One region of the Exiguobacterium sp. SH0S7 genome, then DNA from elsewhere that is predicted to be linked to it. Evidence: a T-box and tRNA genes for the amino acid it is inferred to sense, from the RefSeq annotation. Region 1 holds a T-box; the other holds one or more tRNA genes.
What was found. A T-box is a leader RNA that pairs with one kind of tRNA and senses whether it is charged. The one in region 1 lies ahead of EVJ22_RS05640 (valine--tRNA ligase), so its partner is inferred to be a tRNA-Val.

Region 1 (10,606 bases):
CGTAACTCTTCAAGACGCGCACGCACGGCGTCACGCTTGTCGAGGTAGTCTTTTTCTTTCGCTTTCTCTTCGTCGATGACGTGAGCCGGTGCTTTGCCGGTGAAACCGGGGTTACCGAGTTTCTTCTGCACGCGTTCGACTTCTTTCTCGTACTTCGTCACTTCTTTTTCAAGACGGGCGATCTCTTCTTCGAAGTTGATCAAGTCGGCGAGCGGGATGAACAGCTCCGCGCCCGTCATGATCGCTGACATCGATTTGTCAGGCGCCGTCAAGCCACGACCGATTTCGAGCTCTGTCGCGTTCGTGAACTTGCCGATCGTCGCTTCGTTCTCGCTCAAGTAGCCTTGTGTCGTGTCGTCACTCGTCGCGATGAACAGTTGGATCGGTTTCGACATCGGTGCGTTCACTTCCGAACGGATGTTACGAACCGAACGGATGACGTTCATGACCGCTTCGAACGCCGGTACCGACTCCGCATAGTGGAGGTCGTCACGACGCGTCGGATAGCTCGCACGGACGATCGAGTCGCCTTCGTGCGGCAAGTGCTGCCAAATTTCCTCTGTCAAGAACGGCATGAACGGATGCATGAGACGCATGATCGAATCGAGCGTATGCGCGAGCACCGAACGTGTCGTCGCTTTCGCCGCTTCGTCCTCACCGTAGAGCGTGAGTTTCGCCATCTCGATGTACCAGTTACAGAACTCTTCCCAGATGAAGTTGTACAAGTAACGACCGGCTTCACCGAACTCGTACTTGTCGACGAGGCGTGTCACTTGGTCGACCGTGTCGTTCAAGCGCGTCAAGATCCACTTGTCGGCGAGCGTCTTCTCACCTGAGAGGTCGATATCTTCAAACTTCATCCCGTCCATGTTCATGAGGGCGAAGCGGCTCGCGTTCCAAATCTTGTTCGCGAAGTTCCATGTCGATTCGATTTTCTCCCAGTAGAAGCGAAGATCGTTCCCTGGTGTCGAGCCCGTGAGCAGGAACCAGCGGAGCGAGTCGGCACCGTACTGGTCGATGACTTCCATCGGGTCGACGCCGTTACCGAGCGATTTCGACATCTTGCGGCCTTCCGAGTCACGGATCAGACCGTGGATGAGCACGTCGTTGAACGGCTGCTTGCCCGTGAATTCGAGCGATTGGAAGATCATCCGCGATACCCAGAAAAAGATGATGTCGTAACCCGTGACGAGCGCGCTCGTCGGGAAGTAGCGTTTGAAGTCTGCCGAGTCCGTGTCCGGCCAGCCCATCGTCGAGAACGGCCAGAGCGCTGACGAGAACCACGTGTCGAGCACGTCTTCGTCTTGATGCCAGTTCTCAATGTCAGCCGGCGCTTCTTTGCCTACATAGACTTCGCCTGTCTCGTTATGGTACCAAGCCGGGATGCGGTGGCCCCACCAAAGTTGACGACTGATGCACCAGTCACGGATGTTTTCCATCCAGCGGAGGTACGTGCCTTCGAACCGCTCTGGGACGAAGTTGACTTTCGTCTCGTCGTTGCCTTGCGCTGCGAGCGCCGCTTTCGCGAGTGGCTCCATATCGACGAACCATTGCTTCGACAAGTAAGGCTCGATGACCGCGCCTGAACGTTCCGAATGACCGACCGAGTGCGTATGCGGCTCGATTTTGACGAGCGTGCCATCCGCTTCTAAGTCTTTGACGAGCTGCTTGCGGCAGTCGAAGCGGTCGAGCCCTTCGTACTTGCCAGCATTCTCGTTCATCGTCCCCGACTCGTCCATGACGAGGATACGTGGAAGCTCGTGACGGTTCCCGATCTCAAAGTCGTTCGGGTCGTGCGCCGGCGTGATCTTCACGCAACCGGTACCGAACTCGACGTCGACATAGTCGTCCGCGACAATCGGGATCTCACGGTTCATGACCGGGAGCATGATTGTCTTACCGACGAGGTGCGCGTAGCGCTCGTCTTTCGGGTTGACAGCGACGGCCGTATCGCCGAGCATCGTCTCGGGGCGTGTCGTCGCGATCTCGATGTGGCCTGAGCCATCAGCGAGCGGATATTTCATATGGTAGAACGCGCCTTCGACTTCTTGATAGATGACTTCGATGTCGGAGACGGCCGTTTTTTGTGCCGGGTCCCAGTTGACGATATATTCGCCGCGGTAGATCAAGCCTTTTTCATACAAACGGACGAAGACTTCCTGGACCGCTTTAGAGAGTCCCGCGTCGAGTGTGAACCGTTCACGCGAGTAGTCGAGACCGAGGCCGAGTTTTGACCACTGGGCACGGATCGTGTCGGCGTACTCGTCTTTCCATTCCCACGTCTTCTCGAGGAACTTCTCGCGTCCGAGGTCGTAACGCATGATGCCGTCCTCACGGAGCTTCTGTTCAACTTTTGCCTGTGTCGCGATACCGGCGTGGTCCATCCCTGGGAGCCAGAGGACGTCATAGCCTTGCATGCGCTTCAAGCGCGTAAGTAGATCTTGGAGCGTCGTATCCCACGCGTGTCCGAGGTGAAGTTTCCCTGTGACGTTCGGTGGTGGGATGACGATCGTGTACGGCTGTTTCGAGTCGTCCTCGTCCGCCTTGAACACGTTGTTCTCCATCCAATAGTCGTACCATTTCGCTTCCGTCGCACTCGGGTCGTACTTCGTCGGCATGCTGATTTCGTTTGTTTCGTTGGTCATTGTGCCAATCCTCCTCTATCTGTCTACACAAAAAACGGCTGCTCTCGTCCTTAACGCTAAGGACGAAAGAAGCCGTATCTTCCGCGGTACCACCTTAGTTCGCCAACACGTGGCGCCCTCAAAATCGAATAACGGTCGATGGACCGAACCTTCCTACTTGATTCAAAAGGTCAGCTCCGAGGCGACTTCCGCACACTTCCCTCGCGACCTTGCACCGTGCGGCCGCGTCTCTAGAAAGGAGTGTTGTTGCGTACTATTCCTCATCATAGCTTTTAAACGTATCTGTTAAACAATTGTAGCGATTGAAGACGTTTCAGTCAAGATTACAGTGAAAACTCTTGTTGCAGCTCTTTAAACGTCGCATCGACCGCAGCGAGCGTCGCGTCGATATCCTCGTCCGTATGCACAGTCGACAAGAACAAGCCTTCGAACTGTGACGGTGGCAAGAACACGCCGCGCGCCGCCATCTTCTGATAGTACGAGCGGAACATGTCGAGGTTCGACGTTTTCGCCTTCTCGAAGTTCGTCACTTTCTCGTTCGTGAAGAAGAAGCCGAACATCGAGCCGGCCCGGTTCGTGTCGTGCGGGATGTTATATTTCTCGGCCGCTGCCGTGAAACCTGCCGCGAGGCGGTCGGCTTTGCGCTCGAACTCCTCGTAGTGCTCAGGCTTGAGTTGCGACAGCGTCGTGTAGCCGGCGATCATCGCGAGCGGGTTGCCTGAAAGCGTCCCTGCTTGGTAGATCGGCCCTTGCGGTGCGATGTGTTCCATGATCTCCCGTTTGCCGCCGTAAGCGCCGACCGGAAGGCCACCGCCGATGACTTTGCCGAGGCACGTAAGATCAGGCGTCACGCCAAAGTAACCTTGGGCGCAATTGTAGCCGACGCGGAAGCCGGTCATGACCTCGTCAAAGATGAGGAGCGCGCCGTTTTGTTCCGTGATTTCACGAAGTCCTTCGAGGAATCCTGGCTGCGGCGGGACGAAGCCCATGTTGCCGGCAGCCGGTTCGACGATGACGCCGGCGATGTCGTCGCCGTGCTTCTCGAACGCGATGCGAAGCGCGTCGAGGTCGTTGTATGGGACGGTGAGCGTATGGCTCGCCAAGTCTTTTGGGACGCCCGGTGAGTCCGGGAGACCGAGTGTCGCGACACCAGATCCGGCTTTGATGAGGAGCGAGTCCCCGTGGCCGTGGTAGCAGCCTTCAAACTTCAAGATCTTCGTCTTGCCCGTATAGCCGCGTGCGAGGCGGAGAGCCGCCATCGTCGCTTCCGTACCGGAGTTGACCATGCGGACCATCTCAATCGATGGGACGCGGTCGATGACGAGCTCGGCCATCTTTGTCTCAAGCTCCGTCGGTGTCCCGAACGTCCAGCCTTTTTCAGCCTGATCTTGGATCGCTTTCATGACGACCGGGTCGCGGTGACCGAGAATGAGTGGTCCCCATGAGAGGACGTAGTCGATGTACTCGTTGCCGTCGATGTCGTAGACGCGTGAACCTTCACCGCGTTCGGCGAAGATCGGTGTCATCCCAACAGATTTATAGGCACGGACCGGGCTGTTGACCCCGCCCGGCATGAGTGGGAGTGCTTGTTTGAACGCTGCTTCTGAGCGAGTTTGCTTGTATGTCATGCGAATTCTCCTTCCAAATAGCGACAGACGTCTTTTGCGAAATACGTGACGATCAAATCGGCACCGGCCCGTTTGAAACCGACCATCGTCTCCATGACGATACGTTGTTCATCGATCCAGTCGTTCATCGACGCCGCTTTAATCATCGCGTACTCCCCGCTCACGTTATACGCCACGATCGGCATATCGAGCGAGTCGCGCATGTCGCGGATGATGTCCATGAACGCGAGCGCCGGTTTGACGATCATGAAGTCGGCACCTTGCTCGACGTCCGACTGTGATTCCCGGAACGCCTCGCGGCGGTTGGCCGGGTCCATCTGATAGCCTTTGCGGTCGCCTTCACCAGGCGCCGACTGCGCCGCGTCACGGAACGGTCCGTAGTACGCCGATGCGTATTTGACGCCGTAGCTCATGATCGGGATGTGGCTGAAGCCGTTTTGGTCGAGCCCTTCGCGGATGGCGGCGACGAAGCCGTCCATCATCGAGCTCGGCGCGATGATGTCTGCGCCCGCTTGCGCTTGCGTGATTGCCGTCTGGACGTGAAGCGGCAGTGACGCGTCGTTATCGACGTCACCGTTCTTCACGATGCCACAGTGGCCCGTCGACGTATATTCACAGAGGCACGTGTCGGCGATGACCGTGAGCTGTGGTGCCCACTCTTTCACTTTGCGGATCGCTTCTTGGACGATGCCGTGGTCGTGGTACGCTTCCGTGCCTTCCGGATCTTTATGCTCAGGTACACCGAACAAGAGAACGGACTCGAGCCCGAGGTCGACGAGCTCACGGATCTCGTCTTCGAGACGATCGAGCGAGAAGTTGAAGACGCCAGGCATCGAGCTGACTTCGCGTTTAATATTTGTCCCTTCGACGACGAAGAGCGGATAAATCAAATCTTCTTTCCGAACATGGTTTTCACGTACGAGTGCACGCATCGACTTCGACGAGCGCAGACGACGGTGACGGTCGAATTGGTTCATGAAAAATCTCCCCCTACACACTGTATTAATGCATCCATAGTATAACACTCAGGCACTCGGACCGGTAACGTCGACACTTCTCGGACGGCCCGCTCGGTCACTTCGCCGATGGCATACCACGTGCCGTGGAACCGCTCGAGGTATGGTGTGAGCGCGTGGACCGCGGATGGGCTGAGCACGAGCAGCGCCTCGACGTGTTCGAGCGCGGCCGCTTGATCGGCCGTGAGTGCTTTCTCGACCGTCTCATAGACGACCCAATCGTACACATGCGGCAATTGCTGCATGTGCTCGGTGTTCGCCAAATCCCCACGGGCGAACAAGATGACGTCATCCTCCCCGACGACGTTAGCCAACTCGCGGAACAACGCCTCGCCCGTATACGTCTCTGGCATGAGCGAAACGGTGAATCCTTCTGCCTCGAGCGCGTCCCGCGTCTTCTCGCCGACGGCAGCGACTTGAACGTTCCGAGGAACGTCTTGAAGCGCTGGGACAGCGGTTTGACTCGTGACGACGAGCCAATCGAACGAATCAGTTGGCATTGGTTTCCCGGTCAGCCGTGTCTCGATCATCGGGACGTGATGAACGGAAAGACCGCTCGCGTCGAGCAAGGCCCGTTGCGAAGCGGTCAGTCGTTTTGTCCCTGTGTACCAGACGTCACACATTGACCGAGGCGAGGATCTCGCGTCCGCCGCGTCCGAGCAAGTCGTCAGCGACGTCTTGACCGAGCGCGACTTCGTCCGTTGACGTTTTCGTCACACGGAGCACGTCTTTGCCGTCGACCGAGGCGATCAAGCCGGTGAGCGTGACCGTGTCCCCGTCGACCGTCGCGTAGCCGCCGACCGGTACGTGGCAGCTGCCTTCAATCGCCTTCAAGAACGTCCGCTCCGCCGTCGCAGCTTTCGCCGTTACGTCATCGTGAAGGAGCTGTAAAATCTGCGTCACTTCGGCGTCGTCTTTCCGGCTCTCGATCGCGAGCACGCCTTGTCCGACGGCCGGTACCATCATGTCGGCATCGAGCGCCTCGAACTTGACGCGGTCGGTCCAACCCATGCGCTCAAGTCCCGCTTTCGCGAGCAAGATGGCGTTGAAGTTCTCGGTATCGAGTTTTTTCAAGCGCGTGTCGATGTTGCCGCGAATCCATTGGATCTCGAAGTCCGGACGGGCCGCGAGCATCTGCGCACCGCGACGGAGCGAGCTCGTCCCGATGACTGCGCCTTGCGGCAACGTCTCGAGCGTGTAGCCGTCCTCGCAAATCAACACGTCACGTGCGTCGACACGTTTTGGCATACAGCTGATAAAGAGGTCTTCCGGCAGTTCGGCCGGGACGTCTTTCATGCTGTGGACGGCAAAATCGATATCCCCTGCGAGCATCTGTTGTTGGATCTCTTTGACGAACAAGCCTTTCCCGCCGACTTTCGACAGTTGGACGTCGACGATTTGGTCGCCTTTCGTCACGATTTCTTTGATCTCGAACTCGTTCTGGGCCCCGGCTTGCTTCAATTGTTCGATGACCCATTTCGTTTGTGTCATCGCGAGTTGTGAGCGGCGTGAGCCGACGATAATTTTACGCATAATGTTTAGTCCCCTTCATAGAAAAAGGCGACGAGATCCGCCGCCTTTTTGGTTTGTATTAGCGCATCAATGCGCGAAGTGGTGCTTTAGCCGCCATCGCTTCTAGTTCTTCCGGTTCTGTGTCCACAGTCGGAACGTCGACGTCTAGCGCGAACGCTTCGACGAACTGGGCGATGCGCGTGTTCGCGTCCGGTTGAGCGGCCGCGTCTTTAATGTAGTCGATCGGTTCACGAAGCATCTGGTTGATGATCGACTTCATGTGCTTGCCGATGACTTTCTTGTCCCGGTCCGACAGATGGTCGAGCTTGCGCTCAAGACTTTCCATCGTCTCTTCTTGGACAGTGAGCGCACGTGAGCGCAACTCGTTCATGATCGGCACGACACCGAGCGTGACGAGCCACGCTTGGAACTCTTGAATCGCCTCATCAATCTTCACTTCAATCTTCTCTGCCTCGACGAGACGGGCTGCCAAGTTTTTATTGACGATCCCGTTCAAGTCGTCGACATCAAACAAATGGACGCCCGGAAGCGACCGGACCGCTGGATCGATATCTCGCGGCACAGCAATGTCGATGAGAAGAAGTGGACGTTCCCGGCGCAACAATTGCGCTGCGGCGACGTCATCATACGCGATAACGGCTTCTTTGGCGCCAGTCGAGCTGATTAAAATATCAGCATCGAGCAGTCCACAGGCGATCTCGCGAATCGAGTGGGCCCGGCCTTTGAACTTGTCAGCGACCGCTTTCGCTTTGCTTTCAGTCCGGTTGAAGACCGCAATTTGTTTGGCGCCGGCTTCGAACAAGTTGAGCGTTGTCAGCTCACCCGTCTCGCCTGCACCGACGACGACGACTTGTTTGTCATCGAGGCGCGTGTACATCTCTTGCGCGAGCGCGACCGCAGCCGAGCTGACCGATACCGACATTTCCCCAATTTGCGTGTCAGTATGGGCCCGTTTGGCGAGCGTCACGGCTTCTTTGAACAATTTATTAAACACTGTCCCCGTCGTCCCGTTCTCTTGGGCGCGGAAGAAACTTGACTTCACTTGTCCTAAAATTTGCGTTTCCCCGATAATCATCGAGTCGAGACCTGACGTGACACGGAATAAGTGACGAATCGCTTCTTCCCCTTCACGGATCGACAAGTATGGTGTGAACTGATCCATCTCAAGATCGAACCAGTTCGCTAAAAAACGTTTTGTATAATAACGACCCGTATGGAGCTGGTCTGTGACGACGTATAGCTCGGTACGGTTACAGGTCGACAAAATAACCGATTCAAAAATGCTTTTCTCTTCGCGGAGCGCGATCATCGCGTCCACGATTTCTTGCTCCCCAAACGAGAACTGCTCCCGAATCGCGACAGGGGCTGTCTTGTTATTTAGTCCGACGACGACAATATGCATGTACCTCTTCCCCTCATCTAAAATCACAGTGGCGGTTGTCTTTTCTTTTTTTACATCTCTACCGTACATTATAACAATTTTTATTTAGGAACTATAATCTTCTGTTCGATTTTTGTGAAATAATTTAAGAACTTTTTGTGACGAAAAAAAGTAGAAACGGTCAAATTGGCCATTTCTACTTGTTTCGTCATTTAAGTGACGATGAATCTGTGATAATCGTGCTTTCTTTTCGCTCATCTTCTTGTTCTTCAAGATAATGTTTCCGTTCTTTCAGCTTGTAGATGCGGACGATGTTTTTGACGACCACTTTCGCCACCGCATACGTCGGAACCGCGATCAACATCCCGATGATCCCAGCCAAGTTACCGGCCACGAGCAAGACGATGATAATCGTAAGCGGATGCACTTTGAGCGTCTTCCCTTGAATGAGCGGGGAGATGACGTTCGCCTCAATCTGTTGGACGATGATGATGACGAGGATAACCCAGAGCACTTTGATCGGATCTTGGATGAAGGCGACGACGACGGCCGGTGCAGCCCCGAGGAACGGTCCGACATACGGGATGATGTTCGTCACCATCATGAAGAGCGCGAGCAAGATGGCATAGTCTACACCGATGATCCAAAGACCGATAAGCGACGTGATCCCGACGAAGAACGCGACGATCAGCTGGGCATGCACATAGTTTTTAACGGTCGTATGCATGTCGTTCAAAATTTTTCGTGTCTCTTTCTCATAGCTCGATGGCAATAGCTTGACAATCGAGTCCGGCAACCGTTTCCCGTCGAGTAGCATATAGAGCAGCATGAATGGAATGACGACGATCGTGATGACGGCTGATGTGATGAATCCGATGACTTGGCCGAATGAAGAAGCGATGTTGCCAAAAATATCACCGAGGTATGTGGTGACGTTGTTGGTCAAATCGGTGAACATGTCATCATTCTCCGCCATGAAGCGCGATAGGAACTCGTTTTGCATGAGCGAGTCACGCACTGAGAACGCTTGTTGCTGTAACTCTTTGGCGATACTCGGCATCGCGTTGACGAGATCGGTCACTTGTCCGACGAGCACCGGCCCGAGAATACTGAACACGAGCGTGATGATCAGGATAAGCGATGTTAGCGTGATTGCGACTGACATGCCACGTTTCCCGGACCGTCGTTCTAAATAATCGACGACTCCAACGAGAAAATAAAAGAAAAGTCCTGAAATAATAAGCGGTACCGTGACGAGCGCCAATATGACTTGGATTGGTTCGAACACGAATGAGATCTCTGTCCCGACCAAGATCACTAAGAAGATCGTCAACGTCCAAAATAAGAAGCGATACCATTTGCTTTCAAACATTCTCTGCATCTTTCCACCTCGTTCATTAATGTATTGCTATACAATATGACAATTATACGATACTTACCCGTTCACGTAACCCTAAAAACAAAAAGACGAGGGGATTATCCCTCGTCGTCCGTCAACAAATCGTAGATGGCTTTCCACGCTTCGTCTTTTCCTTCTGCCGTTTCGGCCGAGAAAGATACGAATCGGTCAGTCGATTCGAATTGAAGCTTCCGCTTCACGGCCGCCTCATGTTTCTGGCGCTGCGCTTTCTTGATCTTATCGAGTTTCGTCGCGACGACGATGACCGGAATCTCATAATGTTTCAAGAAATTGTACATCGTCACGTCATCACCCGACGGCTCGTGTCGGATATCGACCAAGAGGACGACACCTTTGAGTGCGCTTTGCGACGTCAAGTATTGCTCCATCATGACGCCCCACTTCTCACGCTCGGTCTTCGAAACTTTGGCATACCCGTAGCCCGGGACGTCGACGAACATGATCTCGTCATTGATGTTGAAGAAGTTCAGCGTCTGCGTCTTCCCCGGTTTTGATGATGTCCGGGCGAGTGCTTTACGCTGACAGATCTTGTTGATGAATGACGATTTCCCGACGTTCGAACGGCCGGCGAGTGCGACTTCTGGCAACTCGTGGACCGGATAATGGTCCGGCGCCACGGCACTCGTAATAAATTCTGCTTTATTGATTTTCATTGTTTTCCTCCAAATGCTACTTCTAATACTTGATCGAGCATCGTGACCGGGACGAACGTCAGTTTTTCACGGACGGTGTCTTGAATGTCATCGATGTCACGTTCATTGTCTTTCGGGATGATGATGGTCGTGAGTCCGGCCCGGTGCGCGGCGAGCGCTTTTTCTTTCAAGCCGCCGATCGGCAGGACACGGCCACGGAGCGTGATCTCTCCGGTCATCCCGATGTCACGTCGGACTTTCTTCCCGGTCAAGGCCGAGATGAGCGCCGTCGCGATCGTGATCCCGGCGGATGGCCCGTCTTTCGGGACGGCACCTTCCGGGACGTGGATG
Region 2 (10,606 bases), on a different contig from region 1:
ATCGGCTCATCCAACTCAATCACGCGCTTGCCCTCATAGGCGATAATAATACCTGCGATAACGCCATCTATGTCTGCCACCCAAATGTTTTCATGACTTAACCGGTTGTTCGGCCGACCAATCCACATCGCTAAGCGTTCGAGCACTTGCTTTTGGTCTGTCGTCCCCGTCAATGAATACGCGATGTCATGAATCGCTGCGTAAACGAGCGGTGCGATTGCTCCACTTTCGTTTGACTGTGCCTGTCGAATGTTCATCATTTATCTCCTCCACCAATTAGTCTAGCATAAAGCTAGAAACTGTTGGTTTGTCACATCTAGAAGTGTGGGATGATAGAAACAGAAGGGAGGAATTTTAATGAAAGCTATTTTAACGGGCATGAACGGTACAGTCGCACCGGTCGTCGCCAAAACAATACAACGACATGGGATCGAACCTGTCGCTTGGGACAGAACAAAAGTTTCGACGTCAGACGAGGCGGCGATGCGTGAATTTATCGAATCGGTGCGTCCTCATTATTTTCTTCATATCGGTATGGGATCGGTTGAATGGGCTGAAACGTTGGCCCGCCTTTGCGGAGAATACAACATCCCGTTCTTGTTCACGAGCACGGTCTCAGTATTCTCAGACAATGTGACCGGTCCGATCACGCCGGACACACCACCTGACGCGACGGACGAGTACGGCACCTACAAACGCGCCTGCGAAGAAGCAATCGCTCGGAACAACCCTGGTGCACAAATCGTCCGACTCGGCTGGCAAATCGGCGAAGCTGCCGGTTCGAATAATATGATGGACTATTTTACGAATGAAATGAACCAGCACGGTGTCATCAATGCGAGCACCCACTGGTATCCATCCTGCTCCTTTTTAGAAGACACGGCCGACGCATTGTTCGAGATATTGACGAAGCGCGGTCCCGGTCTATATCAATTGAACGGCAATACGAGCCTGTCGTTCTACGACATCGCCACTTCGTTAAACGAGTTGCATGACCTCGCGTGGCGCGTCGAGCGAGCGGATGAACCAAAACGCGACAATCGGATGGTCGACATGAACATCACGATTCAACCAATCACAAAACGATTGACACTTCATACAAAATGAGTCGACAAATTCGTCGACTCATCTTTTGGCTACAAAGCATGTTCCCTCGTTTCTACCGAACAAACCTATCAGGAAAGGAGGGATTCGTATGCTCTCATTCATTTTGACGTTCCGTCGCATGTTTCGTGGAATATGGCGTGGTTTGAAAGAACCTGAATTTCAAGTTCTGTTCAGCCTAGCATTCCTCACGATTTTGTCAGGTACGCTGTTTTACTCCCGTTTTGAAGATATGCGTTGGTTAGACGCCCTCTATTTCAGCGTCATCACGCTCACGACGATCGGCTACGGTGATTTTGTCCCGACGACCGATATCGGCAAAGTGTTCACGATTGGTTACGTCATCACCGGCGTCGGCATTATGGTCGGGTTCATCACCCAAGTATTCAATCATTTGCAGCAAGCACGACTCAAGGAGATCAAGAACAAACGAAAAATGCCGCCATCCGATTAAGGATAGCGGCGTTCGTTCGTTACGATGCTTTTCGACTTCGATTCTCGAGCGCGAGTTGCTGATTAAAGCGCTTCGTCTCAGCGATGACGACACCCGACAAGAACAAGAGCCCAATCAAGTTCGGGATGGCCATCAAGCCGTTAAAGACGTCAGACAGAGCCCATACCATGTTCAAGTTCGTCGTCATCGCCCCGAGTCCAGCGACGAGTACAAAGGCGATCCGATACGGTATGATCGACTTTTGACCGAACAAGTAATGAATCGATCGCTCACCGTAATACGACCAACCAAGCACGGTCGAATACGCGAACATGACGAGGCCGATCGTGACGACATAACTGCCGAACGGCCCGAGGAACTGTTCGAACGTCGCCGTCGTCAATTCGACCCCTTCAAGTCCGGATCCGATTTGACCGCCCATGACGAGCGTGATCCCGGTGACAGAACAGACGATCAACGTATCAAGAAACACCTGCGTCATCGAGACGAGGCCTTGACGACCTGGCATGTCCGTCTTGGCCGCGGCCGCAGCGATCGGAGCCGAACCAAGACCAGCTTCGTTCGAGAAGACGCCGCGCGCAACCCCGTACCGGATGGCTGCCCCGATGGCCCCGCCGCCAATCGCTTCGGCGCTGAACGTGCTGCTGAAGATGAGCGCAATCGCATCGGGGATGAGTGCGTAGTTCATGATCATGATCAAGAGACCGCTTCCTAAATAAAAGACGATCATGACCGGAACGAAGTAACTGACGACACGACCGATCGATTTGACTCCGCCGAGAATGACGATTCCGGTAAAAATCATAATTAAGATGCCCGACACGTACAGTGGGACGTCGAACGTCGAGTTGAGCGCCAACGCGACCGAGTTCGTTTGAACCCCGTTCCCGATCCCGAACGCGGCTAATGAGGCGAACGCTGCAAACGCGATCGCGAGCCAGCGTTGCTTCAAGCCCCGTTCCAAATAATACATCGGTCCTCCGGCCATTTGACCACGTTCGTCCGTCACTCGGTACTTGACGGCGAGCACGGCTTCGGCGTACTTTGTTGCCATCCCGAAGAAGCCCGATACCCACATCCAAACGATCGCGCCTGGTCCCCCGAGGACGACCGCAGTCGCGACACCGACGATATTCCCCGTACCGACGGTCGCCGCGAGCGCTGTCATGAGCGCTTGGAAGTGGCTAATATCTCCTCGTGACGTCTTGTCTTGATTTTTAGAGAATGCGAGTTTCAACGCGTAAGGCAACTTCGTGATTTGGAGCCCCCCGAGACGCACCGTCAAATAAACGCCTGTCCCCACAAGCAAAATTAACAGCGGCGGTCCCCACACAAAGTCTGAAATCGTACCGATTAGTTCGCTGAACGATTGACTCATGCTGTAATCCCCTTTCCCCGTATGTAATAAATACGCCTCTATTTTTTCAGAATACTCGGAACGTTGTCAAAAGTGTTGTGCTAAAACAAAGACGTGGATAAACGTTCTGTATCTAAAACAGCGAGCCGTCGGTTAGACGTCTCGCTGTGACGGTGGCTTTTCGCGTTGCAGAGGGGCTTTCCAATCAAAATCGTCCGGCACATAGTCAAGTCCGCCCGAATGAAACGGTTGGCATCGCAACAGGCGCCGCGTCGTCAAATACCCGCCTTTGACAGCGCCATGCTTCTCAATCGCCTCAATCCCGTAGTGCGAACAGCTCGGATAAAATCGGCATGTCGGGGGCTTTAAAGGGGAAATAAAGCGCTGGTATCCTTGAATCCCACGTACTAATACTCGTTTCACTTCAATCGCCTCGCTCAGTCAGATTACTGCAATGATAGCCTGGACTGCGTGAATTGTCATCTGCAACGCTTCATCGATTCTCGTTACAAAACGACGAGTTTTTTCCTTTCTTTTACAATTCAAGCGTGGCAGGCGATAATTGTTCGAACATTTGTTATGATAGGCAACATATATACGACCGAATCAAATGAATGAAGAGGTGACGGAAATGAACATATTAATGGTAGGAGCAGGATCGATGAGCGAGGCACTCGTCCGAGGCTGGATCGCTTCCGGGCTCTCCCCTGAACAGATTACGATGACAAACCGGAGCGACCTTGCACGTCTAGAGCAGCTGCAAGATGAACTCGGCGTACAGATCGTCGAAACAGAAGACGTCAACGCTTATACAATCGTCGTGCTCGCGATGCAACCAGACGGCGTCTTAGCTTACGCTCAATCACAGACGTGGAAAACACCGCTGCTCGTATCCGTTGCGGCGCATATCGAGCCGAGCGAGCTTGAAGAAGCAGCCGGCATCCCAGCCATCTGCGCGATGCCGAACACCCCGGTCGCCCATCAAACCGGGATGACCGGACTTTGGTTCGGACCTGAGACAGATGCGACCGACCGCGAGACGGCGACGGCACTGTTCGACCGGGTCGGTCGGACGGCCGTCACGGACGCGAAAACGATGTCGGCTTTCATGGCGGCGGCCGGGTGCAGTCCTGCGTTCTTTTACGAGATCGTCGGTTCGATGACCCCGGTGCTGACAGAAGCTGGGTTTGATGAAGACACGGCCCGCCAAATCGTCGCTCAAGCGATGAAAGGATCAGCCGAGTTATTGTTGCATGAGACACGTCCGACCGACGAGCTGATCGCAGACGTCGCCGCACCTGATGGACCGACCGACCGCGGTGTCGGCGTGCTCCGCTCACGTGACTTGTCTGACGTGATGTCGTCCGCCCTGCGTGAGAGCGCAAAGGAAGACCACGACCCTGTCGACGCAACGATTGAAAGAACGTAAGTACTTGAACCGCCCGATAGAAGTCGAACGCTAAGTTCTGACTTCTATCGGGCGGTTTTTTTGTTCTCGGACCACTGTTTTTCATAAGTCATAAAATCCACAAATAATCTTGCTTCCCGATAGCAACGTACGTGTTATGCTACCGAATGAGAAGAGTTATCATTTGACTAAAATGGAGAGATCTTAATGAATTCATTACTTGCCATGCCGCTGCATCAACCGGTGCTCATATCTGATTTAACGCGAATTGATGACCGCTTGCGGCGTCGCATGATTGCCTTAGGTTTTTATGAAGGTTGCTCCGTACGAATCAAGCGCCGGGCCATCTTTTCCGGACCGCTCACGATTGAACAACTTGAACATCAACAAATGATTGCCATCCGTCGCTGTGACGCTGAACAGATCGGGGTGATCGTCCCGTGACGCAACGGATTGCCTTGATTGGAAACCCGAACACCGGAAAAACGTCTCTATTTAACCGATTGACCGGCTCCTTCGCCCACGTCGGTAACTGGGCAGGTGTCACGATCGAACAGAAAATCGGGCAGCTGCATGGAAACTTTGGACAGTTGATCGACTTGCCCGGTGTCTATGATTTAGACCCGCTATCGGCTGACGAAGCAATCGTCTCGCGATTCCTGTTGCAGGAACCGTTCGATGGGATGATCAATATCATCGATGCCTCGCAGTTCGAACGCAACTTACAATTAACGCTCCAATTGCTCGAAATGGGCCGTCCGCTTCAAATCGGCTTGAACATGGTCGATGTCGCCAAAGGACGGGGCATCCACATCAATTTAGAGCGCTTGAAAGAACGTTTGGACGCGGACGTGTTTCCGATCACAGCGCGTACAGGTGCCGGCTGTGAAGTCCTCCTGTCCTCCCTGCGAACAACCCCACGCGAACCTTTCGTACTCGATTACGGGGAAGAGACCGAACAGGCGATTCAACAAATTCTTGAAGCGACAGGACTGAGTGAGCGCGATCGCTGGATCGCCGTTCAATACTTGGCCGGAAATCGCGTCATTTCAGAACAGCTCGAATCGTCGTCGCGAACCGTCAATGAAATTCGTAAAGCGTTAGAAGTGAAACTCGGACGCTTCGCCCACGCCCATATTACAGAACGCAGACGCGACTGGACGAAAGACGTTCGCCATCACGTCGTCGATCAGCAAGGCGTACACCAAGCCACGGTCACCGACCGCATCGATGCCGTCGTGACACATCCGATCTGGGGCTTACCTATTTTCTTTACAGTACTTTACGCCCTGTTCCACATCACGTTCAACTGGATCGGTGCCCCGTTGTCCGATCTGTTGGATGGATTTTTGTCGGGTCCGGTCACATCCGGAACGAGCTCGTTGTTACAACTCCTCGGGACCTCTTCTTTCATCCAGGCGTTGCTGATTGATGGGGTGATTGCCGGTGTCGGCGGCGTCCTCGTCTTCGTCCCTCAGATTTTCGTGCTCTTTTTCTTTATCTCGTTTTTAGAGGATTCTGGCTATATGGCGCGTGTCGCCATTGTCATGGACCGATTTATGCAACTCGTCGGACTGAACGGGAAAAGTTTCATTCCGATGATCATTGGATTTGGTTGTAACGTCCCGGGCATTATGGCGGCACGGACGGTCGAGGAAGAGCGGGAGCGGCTCGTCACAATTTTCATTTCACCGTTCATGTCGTGCTCGGCGCGTTTGCCAATTTATGCTGTCTTCGCCGCCAGTTTTTTCGCATCAAACCAAGCGCTCGTTGTCTTGTCGCTCTATATGCTCGGGATCGTCCTGGCGTTGATTGCTGCAAAAATATTCACGTCCGTATTGGCGGCGGAAGATCGGAACAGCCTCTTTATCGTTGAACAGCCTCCATATCGTGTCCCCCAAGGGTTGACGCTTTGGCGCAGCACGTGGCAAAAAGCGAAAGGGTTCGTCCGAAAAGCAGGTACGTTCATCTTCGGCGGTTCCGTCTTCATTTGGTTACTCGCCTATTCCGGTCCAGCCGGAATGGACGTCCCGATGAATGAGAGTTTTCTCGCTATGATCGGCGGGGTCGTTGCGACGTTGTTAGTTCCACTCGGTTTCGGGACGTGGCAGGCCGGTGCTTCGCTCATCACAGGTTTTTTAGCGAAAGAAGTCGTCGTATCGACGATGGCGATCATTTATGCGGTCAGCGAATCAGACTTGTCCGCCTCGTTGCTTCCCGTGTTTACGCCGTTGAGCGCATATAGCTTCATGGCGTTCGTCCTCTTGTACGTCCCTTGTCTAGCGACCGTCGCCGTCATTCGGCGTGAAGTGGGCAGCGCCAAGTTAACGTGGGTTGCTAGCCTTTATGGGCTTGGTGTTGCGTACGTCGTATCACTGATGATCTATCAAATCGGTCGTCTGTTCGGATTGGCTTAACAAGGAGGAAAACTTATGTCCTTATTTGATGTATTGATCGGTCTTGCCGTATTCGGGTACGCCGCTTATTCGCTCCATCGCTACACCCGTAAAGCAAAAGCTGGTAAATGCGCCACGTGCGAAATCGCACCGACTTGTACGACATCCTGTGACGCAGCAGACTGGGATCAAATCATTGCGGAAGCACTACATCCTGATCAACCAGTCACAGCCCACAAAAAAACGGATTAGCGCGAAAAAATGCGCTAGTCCGTTTTTCATTGGAGGATATGTAACGTGGTGACAATGATCGCGACCATCAAAATACCGGGCAGCAAGTTGGCGACACGAATCCGGGTGATTCCGACCAGGTTTAACCCGATGGCGACGATCATGACGCCGCCGGTCGCCGTCATCTCCAAAATAAAGTCATCCATGAGCGACTCCGGAATAAACTTCATGATCTGGATGGCGAGCAACGCGATTGCCCCTTGGTACAACAAGACCGGCACGGCCGAGAACATGACGCCGATGCCGAGCGTCGAACTGAGCACGAGCGCCGTGAAACCGTCAATCAACCCTTTTGTATAGAGGACGTCATGGTCCCCGCGCAGGCCACTGTCGAGCGCCCCGATGACGGCCATCGCCCCGATCACAAAGATGAGCGTCGCCGTGATGAAGCCTTCCGCGATGCTCGACTTACTTTTCCCACCGAGACGCCGTTCCAACTGATAGCCGATCTCGTTCAACTTCTCGTCGAGCTTCCACCATTCGCCGAGCGCGGCTCCGATGACGAGACTGCCGATGACGATTAAAAAATTCTCACTCTTCATGCCCATCTGCACACCAAGCACGACGACGGCGAGACCGATGGCAGCCGTGACCGTCTCTTTCATCCGCTCGGGGATTCGGTGAAACAACAACCCGAGTAATGTGCCGACCACGATCAAGGCCGCATTGACGATTGTTCCGGTTAATACCATCGTATAATTCCCCGTTTCTGTATGTATTGAGAGGAATATACCAACTGTTTATGTGGGCTGTCAATTAAAAGAATACACAAAAAAAGCCACTTCTCGTAAGAAGTGGCTGCGCGGAAACCCACGTTCCTATGGGTTTCGCATCGGGTTTGGCACCCAAGTGATTCTGACTGGGCTCGAACCAGCGACCTCTACCCTGTCAAGGTAGCGCTCTCCCAGCTGAGCTACAGAATCAGGTCGTGTCCTCTCTTTAGGACACTATTAATATATCAAGAAACTAATGCCTTGGCAACTGTTTTTTAAAACTTTTTTTATTTTTTTCACCGTGTCATTTCTTCCCGTTTCATGTGACGACATAGACGTTCCAAATCGCCGGCATACACGGACACGATCATGCCTCCGTGTTCGGTGTCACGGTCCCAATGCAACCCATTCGCTTTGGCGACTCGCTGTGACGGCACGTTGTCCGGGTGAATGAGCGAGATGATGTCTTTCTCGCCGTCCTCGAACGCATGTTGCATGAGACGCGCGGCCGCTTCCCGACCGTAGCCCATGTGCCAGTGCTTCGGTGCCAGCCAATAACCGACCTCGAGCTCGATGTTGCCATCAAGTTCATGCAAGAGCGTCCCGGCATGGCCGATCGGCTCATCGCTTTGATGTGTCATCAGCTTGAGGAGTCCGGTCTGTCGGCCCGTCGTATAGCGGGCCAACTGTCTCTCGAACCATTCGATTGTCTGTTCATCCGTATATGGCTTGCCGTCCGGACTGATGAAGCGCATCACCCGCGGATCTTGGAGTAACGATTTTACGAAATAGAAATCGGAGATTGTATAAGGTTCAAGCCGTAGACGTTCTGATTGCAACTCGACAAGATTCATCTTTCCCGCCCCTTTCTTTCACAGTCTGAACTATTCAATTCCCGTTTCTATCTCATTTCAATCCTATTCACGCCACGACTTTCAACCCGATAACGCTCCCGATAATGAGAATTAAAAAGAAGACACGCCAGCGATCCCTTGACTCGTTCAAGTACAACATACCGAGAATCACTCCACCCGCCGCGCCGATCCCGACCCAAATCGAGTAGGCGAGCCCGAGTGGCAACGTCTCGAGCGAACGTGACAATAAATAAAAACTTAGTGCAAACGTCGTGATCGAAAGAAGCGACCATTTTAAAATCTGATAGCCTTTTGATTTTCCCATGAAGAAAACAGCAAGCATCTCAGCGAGCCCAGCCCCGATTAAAAATGTCCAACTCATGCCGACTCACCTCCTGTCACTTGCTTCAAACCGACCACCCCGATGAGGAGCGTCGCGATAAACAACAGCTTCATTCCCGTCATCGTCTCATCAAATAAAATATTTCCAACGATGACCGTCCCGACGGCGCCAATACCCGTAAAAACGGCGTACCCGGTGCCAGCTGGCAACACACGGAACGACATCGCCAACAAGCCAAAACTGACAATCAATAACACGATGGTCACGACGGTCGGTCCTAATACGGTAAACCCGTTCGACAATTTCATCGTCGTCGCCCAAACAATTTCAAGAAGTCCGGCGAGCACGAGCCACAACCAAGCCATTTGTTCCTTTTTCATGTCCACCCGACTCCTTTCTTGAAAATTTTAAATGCCGCATGCTGTCGTTGCGCTCGATTCGTTGCAAACGAAAAGAGTGAAAGCAACGCCCCGTCCAAAAAGCAATAGTACGCGTCATATACGTCGTCGAGCGATTGTTCCGGTAAATCGCCACGCTCCATCGCCAAACGGAACTGCTCTTTCTCAAACGCCTGGAGCTCGGTCTCGACCGACCCGATCGTCGTCTCGATGAAGACGCGCAGCTCAGGAGGCGGTACGAGCAGCATTCGCTTCGTCAACATCCACGTCTCTTCTTCTTCGAAGAAATGAATCAGCGCTTCAACGATTGCCTCGATCCGTTCGAGCGGTGCCGCATCATTTGACTCGTCCCGCGCTTGTGACCAAGCATGCTGGTAACGCTCGGCCATCTGTTCGACGACTTGTTTGAACAGCTGTTCTTTTCCTTCGATGTGCGCATATAAAGATGCTTTCTTAATCCCGACATCTTCGGCGAGCGCCGCCAAAGACAGTCCTTCATATCCTTCGAGTGCGAACCGGCGTCTGGCAGCTTGTTCAATCCGTTGTTTCGTGGTCATTTGCGATCTACCCCTTTCATCTCCCCTCACTTTACCTAACGAATGGTAGGTAGTCAAACTTCCGGATTGAGTTTTTGTACGGACAACGCCAAAATGAGAAGAGACCGTCAGAGGAAGGAATGATTGTATGATCGAACAGTTTAGTTTCACCTTGCCGACCGAGACGATACGAGGCCGAAAACGAATCGTCCGCGTCTACCGCCCCGACTTCGCTCGTACCGACGAGGTGTTGCCCGTGCTCTATATGCATGACGGCCAAAACGTCTTCGACGGCAAGACCGCGACAATCGGGGAAGGTTGGGCAATCGACCGCCATCTCGACGATTTGCAACTGCCGCTCATGGTCGTCGCCATCGCGAGCGCTCCCGATTGGCTCGACCGATACGATGAGTACTCATTTTATGAAGACGAGATGCTTTATAAACGCATCGGACCTGAACTCGCTAAGACCCGACCGACACTCGGCGGCAAGGGGCGCCTGTATGCCGACTGGCTCATGCAGGAGCTGAAGCCGTGGATTGACGCCCGCTACGCGACCGATCCGGATGATGTCGGTGTGATGGGCAGTTCGATGGGCGGCGTCATCTCGCTCTATATGATGGCGACGTATCCGGCAATCCGTCGTGTCGGTTCGCTGTCGACGGCCGCCTGGTCCAACCTCGACTCGCTCATTCGCGAACTGAAACAAGCCGACCTGTCCGCCCGACTCTATATGGATATCGGCACGAACG

Region 2: it encodes a tRNA-Val, which carries the amino acid that the T-box ahead of EVJ22_RS05640 (valine--tRNA ligase) is inferred to sense. The anticodon was not compared.

Annotation. Positions count from the first base shown of each region.
Region 1 covers NZ_SJVA01000002.1:380,160-390,765, forward strand. The annotation lists gene EVJ22_RS05640 (valine--tRNA ligase) at 1-2,645, opposite strand, end outside; T-box leader at 2,701-2,921, opposite strand; gene hemL (glutamate-1-semialdehyde 2,1-aminomutase) at 2,969-4,273, opposite strand; gene hemB (porphobilinogen synthase) at 4,270-5,250, opposite strand; gene EVJ22_RS05655 (uroporphyrinogen-III synthase) at 5,247-5,912, opposite strand; gene hemC (hydroxymethylbilane synthase) at 5,905-6,822, opposite strand; gene hemA (glutamyl-tRNA reductase) at 6,881-8,224, opposite strand; gene EVJ22_RS05670 (AI-2E family transporter) at 8,412-9,584, opposite strand; gene yihA (ribosome biogenesis GTP-binding protein YihA/YsxC) at 9,680-10,276, opposite strand; gene lon (endopeptidase La) at 10,273-10,606, opposite strand, start outside.
Region 2 covers NZ_SJVA01000006.1:39,062-49,667, reverse strand. The annotation lists gene EVJ22_RS10550 (GNAT family N-acetyltransferase) at 1-257, opposite strand, end outside; gene EVJ22_RS10545 (sugar nucleotide-binding protein) at 358-1,107, shown strand; gene EVJ22_RS10540 (potassium channel family protein) at 1,196-1,558, shown strand; gene EVJ22_RS10535 (alanine/glycine:cation symporter family protein) at 1,578-2,936, opposite strand; gene yidD (membrane protein insertion efficiency factor YidD) at 3,069-3,338, opposite strand; gene EVJ22_RS10525 (pyrroline-5-carboxylate reductase family protein) at 3,547-4,344, shown strand; gene EVJ22_RS10520 (FeoA family protein) at 4,531-4,767, shown strand; gene feoB (ferrous iron transport protein B) at 4,764-6,740, shown strand; gene EVJ22_RS10510 (FeoB-associated Cys-rich membrane protein) at 6,756-6,971, shown strand; gene EVJ22_RS10505 (DUF554 domain-containing protein) at 6,998-7,702, opposite strand; tRNA gene EVJ22_RS10500 (tRNA-Val) at 7,861-7,933, opposite strand; gene EVJ22_RS10495 (GNAT family N-acetyltransferase) at 8,020-8,577, opposite strand; gene EVJ22_RS10490 (DMT family transporter) at 8,645-8,959, opposite strand; gene EVJ22_RS10485 (DMT family transporter) at 8,956-9,285, opposite strand; gene EVJ22_RS10480 (TetR/AcrR family transcriptional regulator) at 9,297-9,875, opposite strand; gene EVJ22_RS10475 (alpha/beta hydrolase) at 10,003-10,606, shown strand, end outside.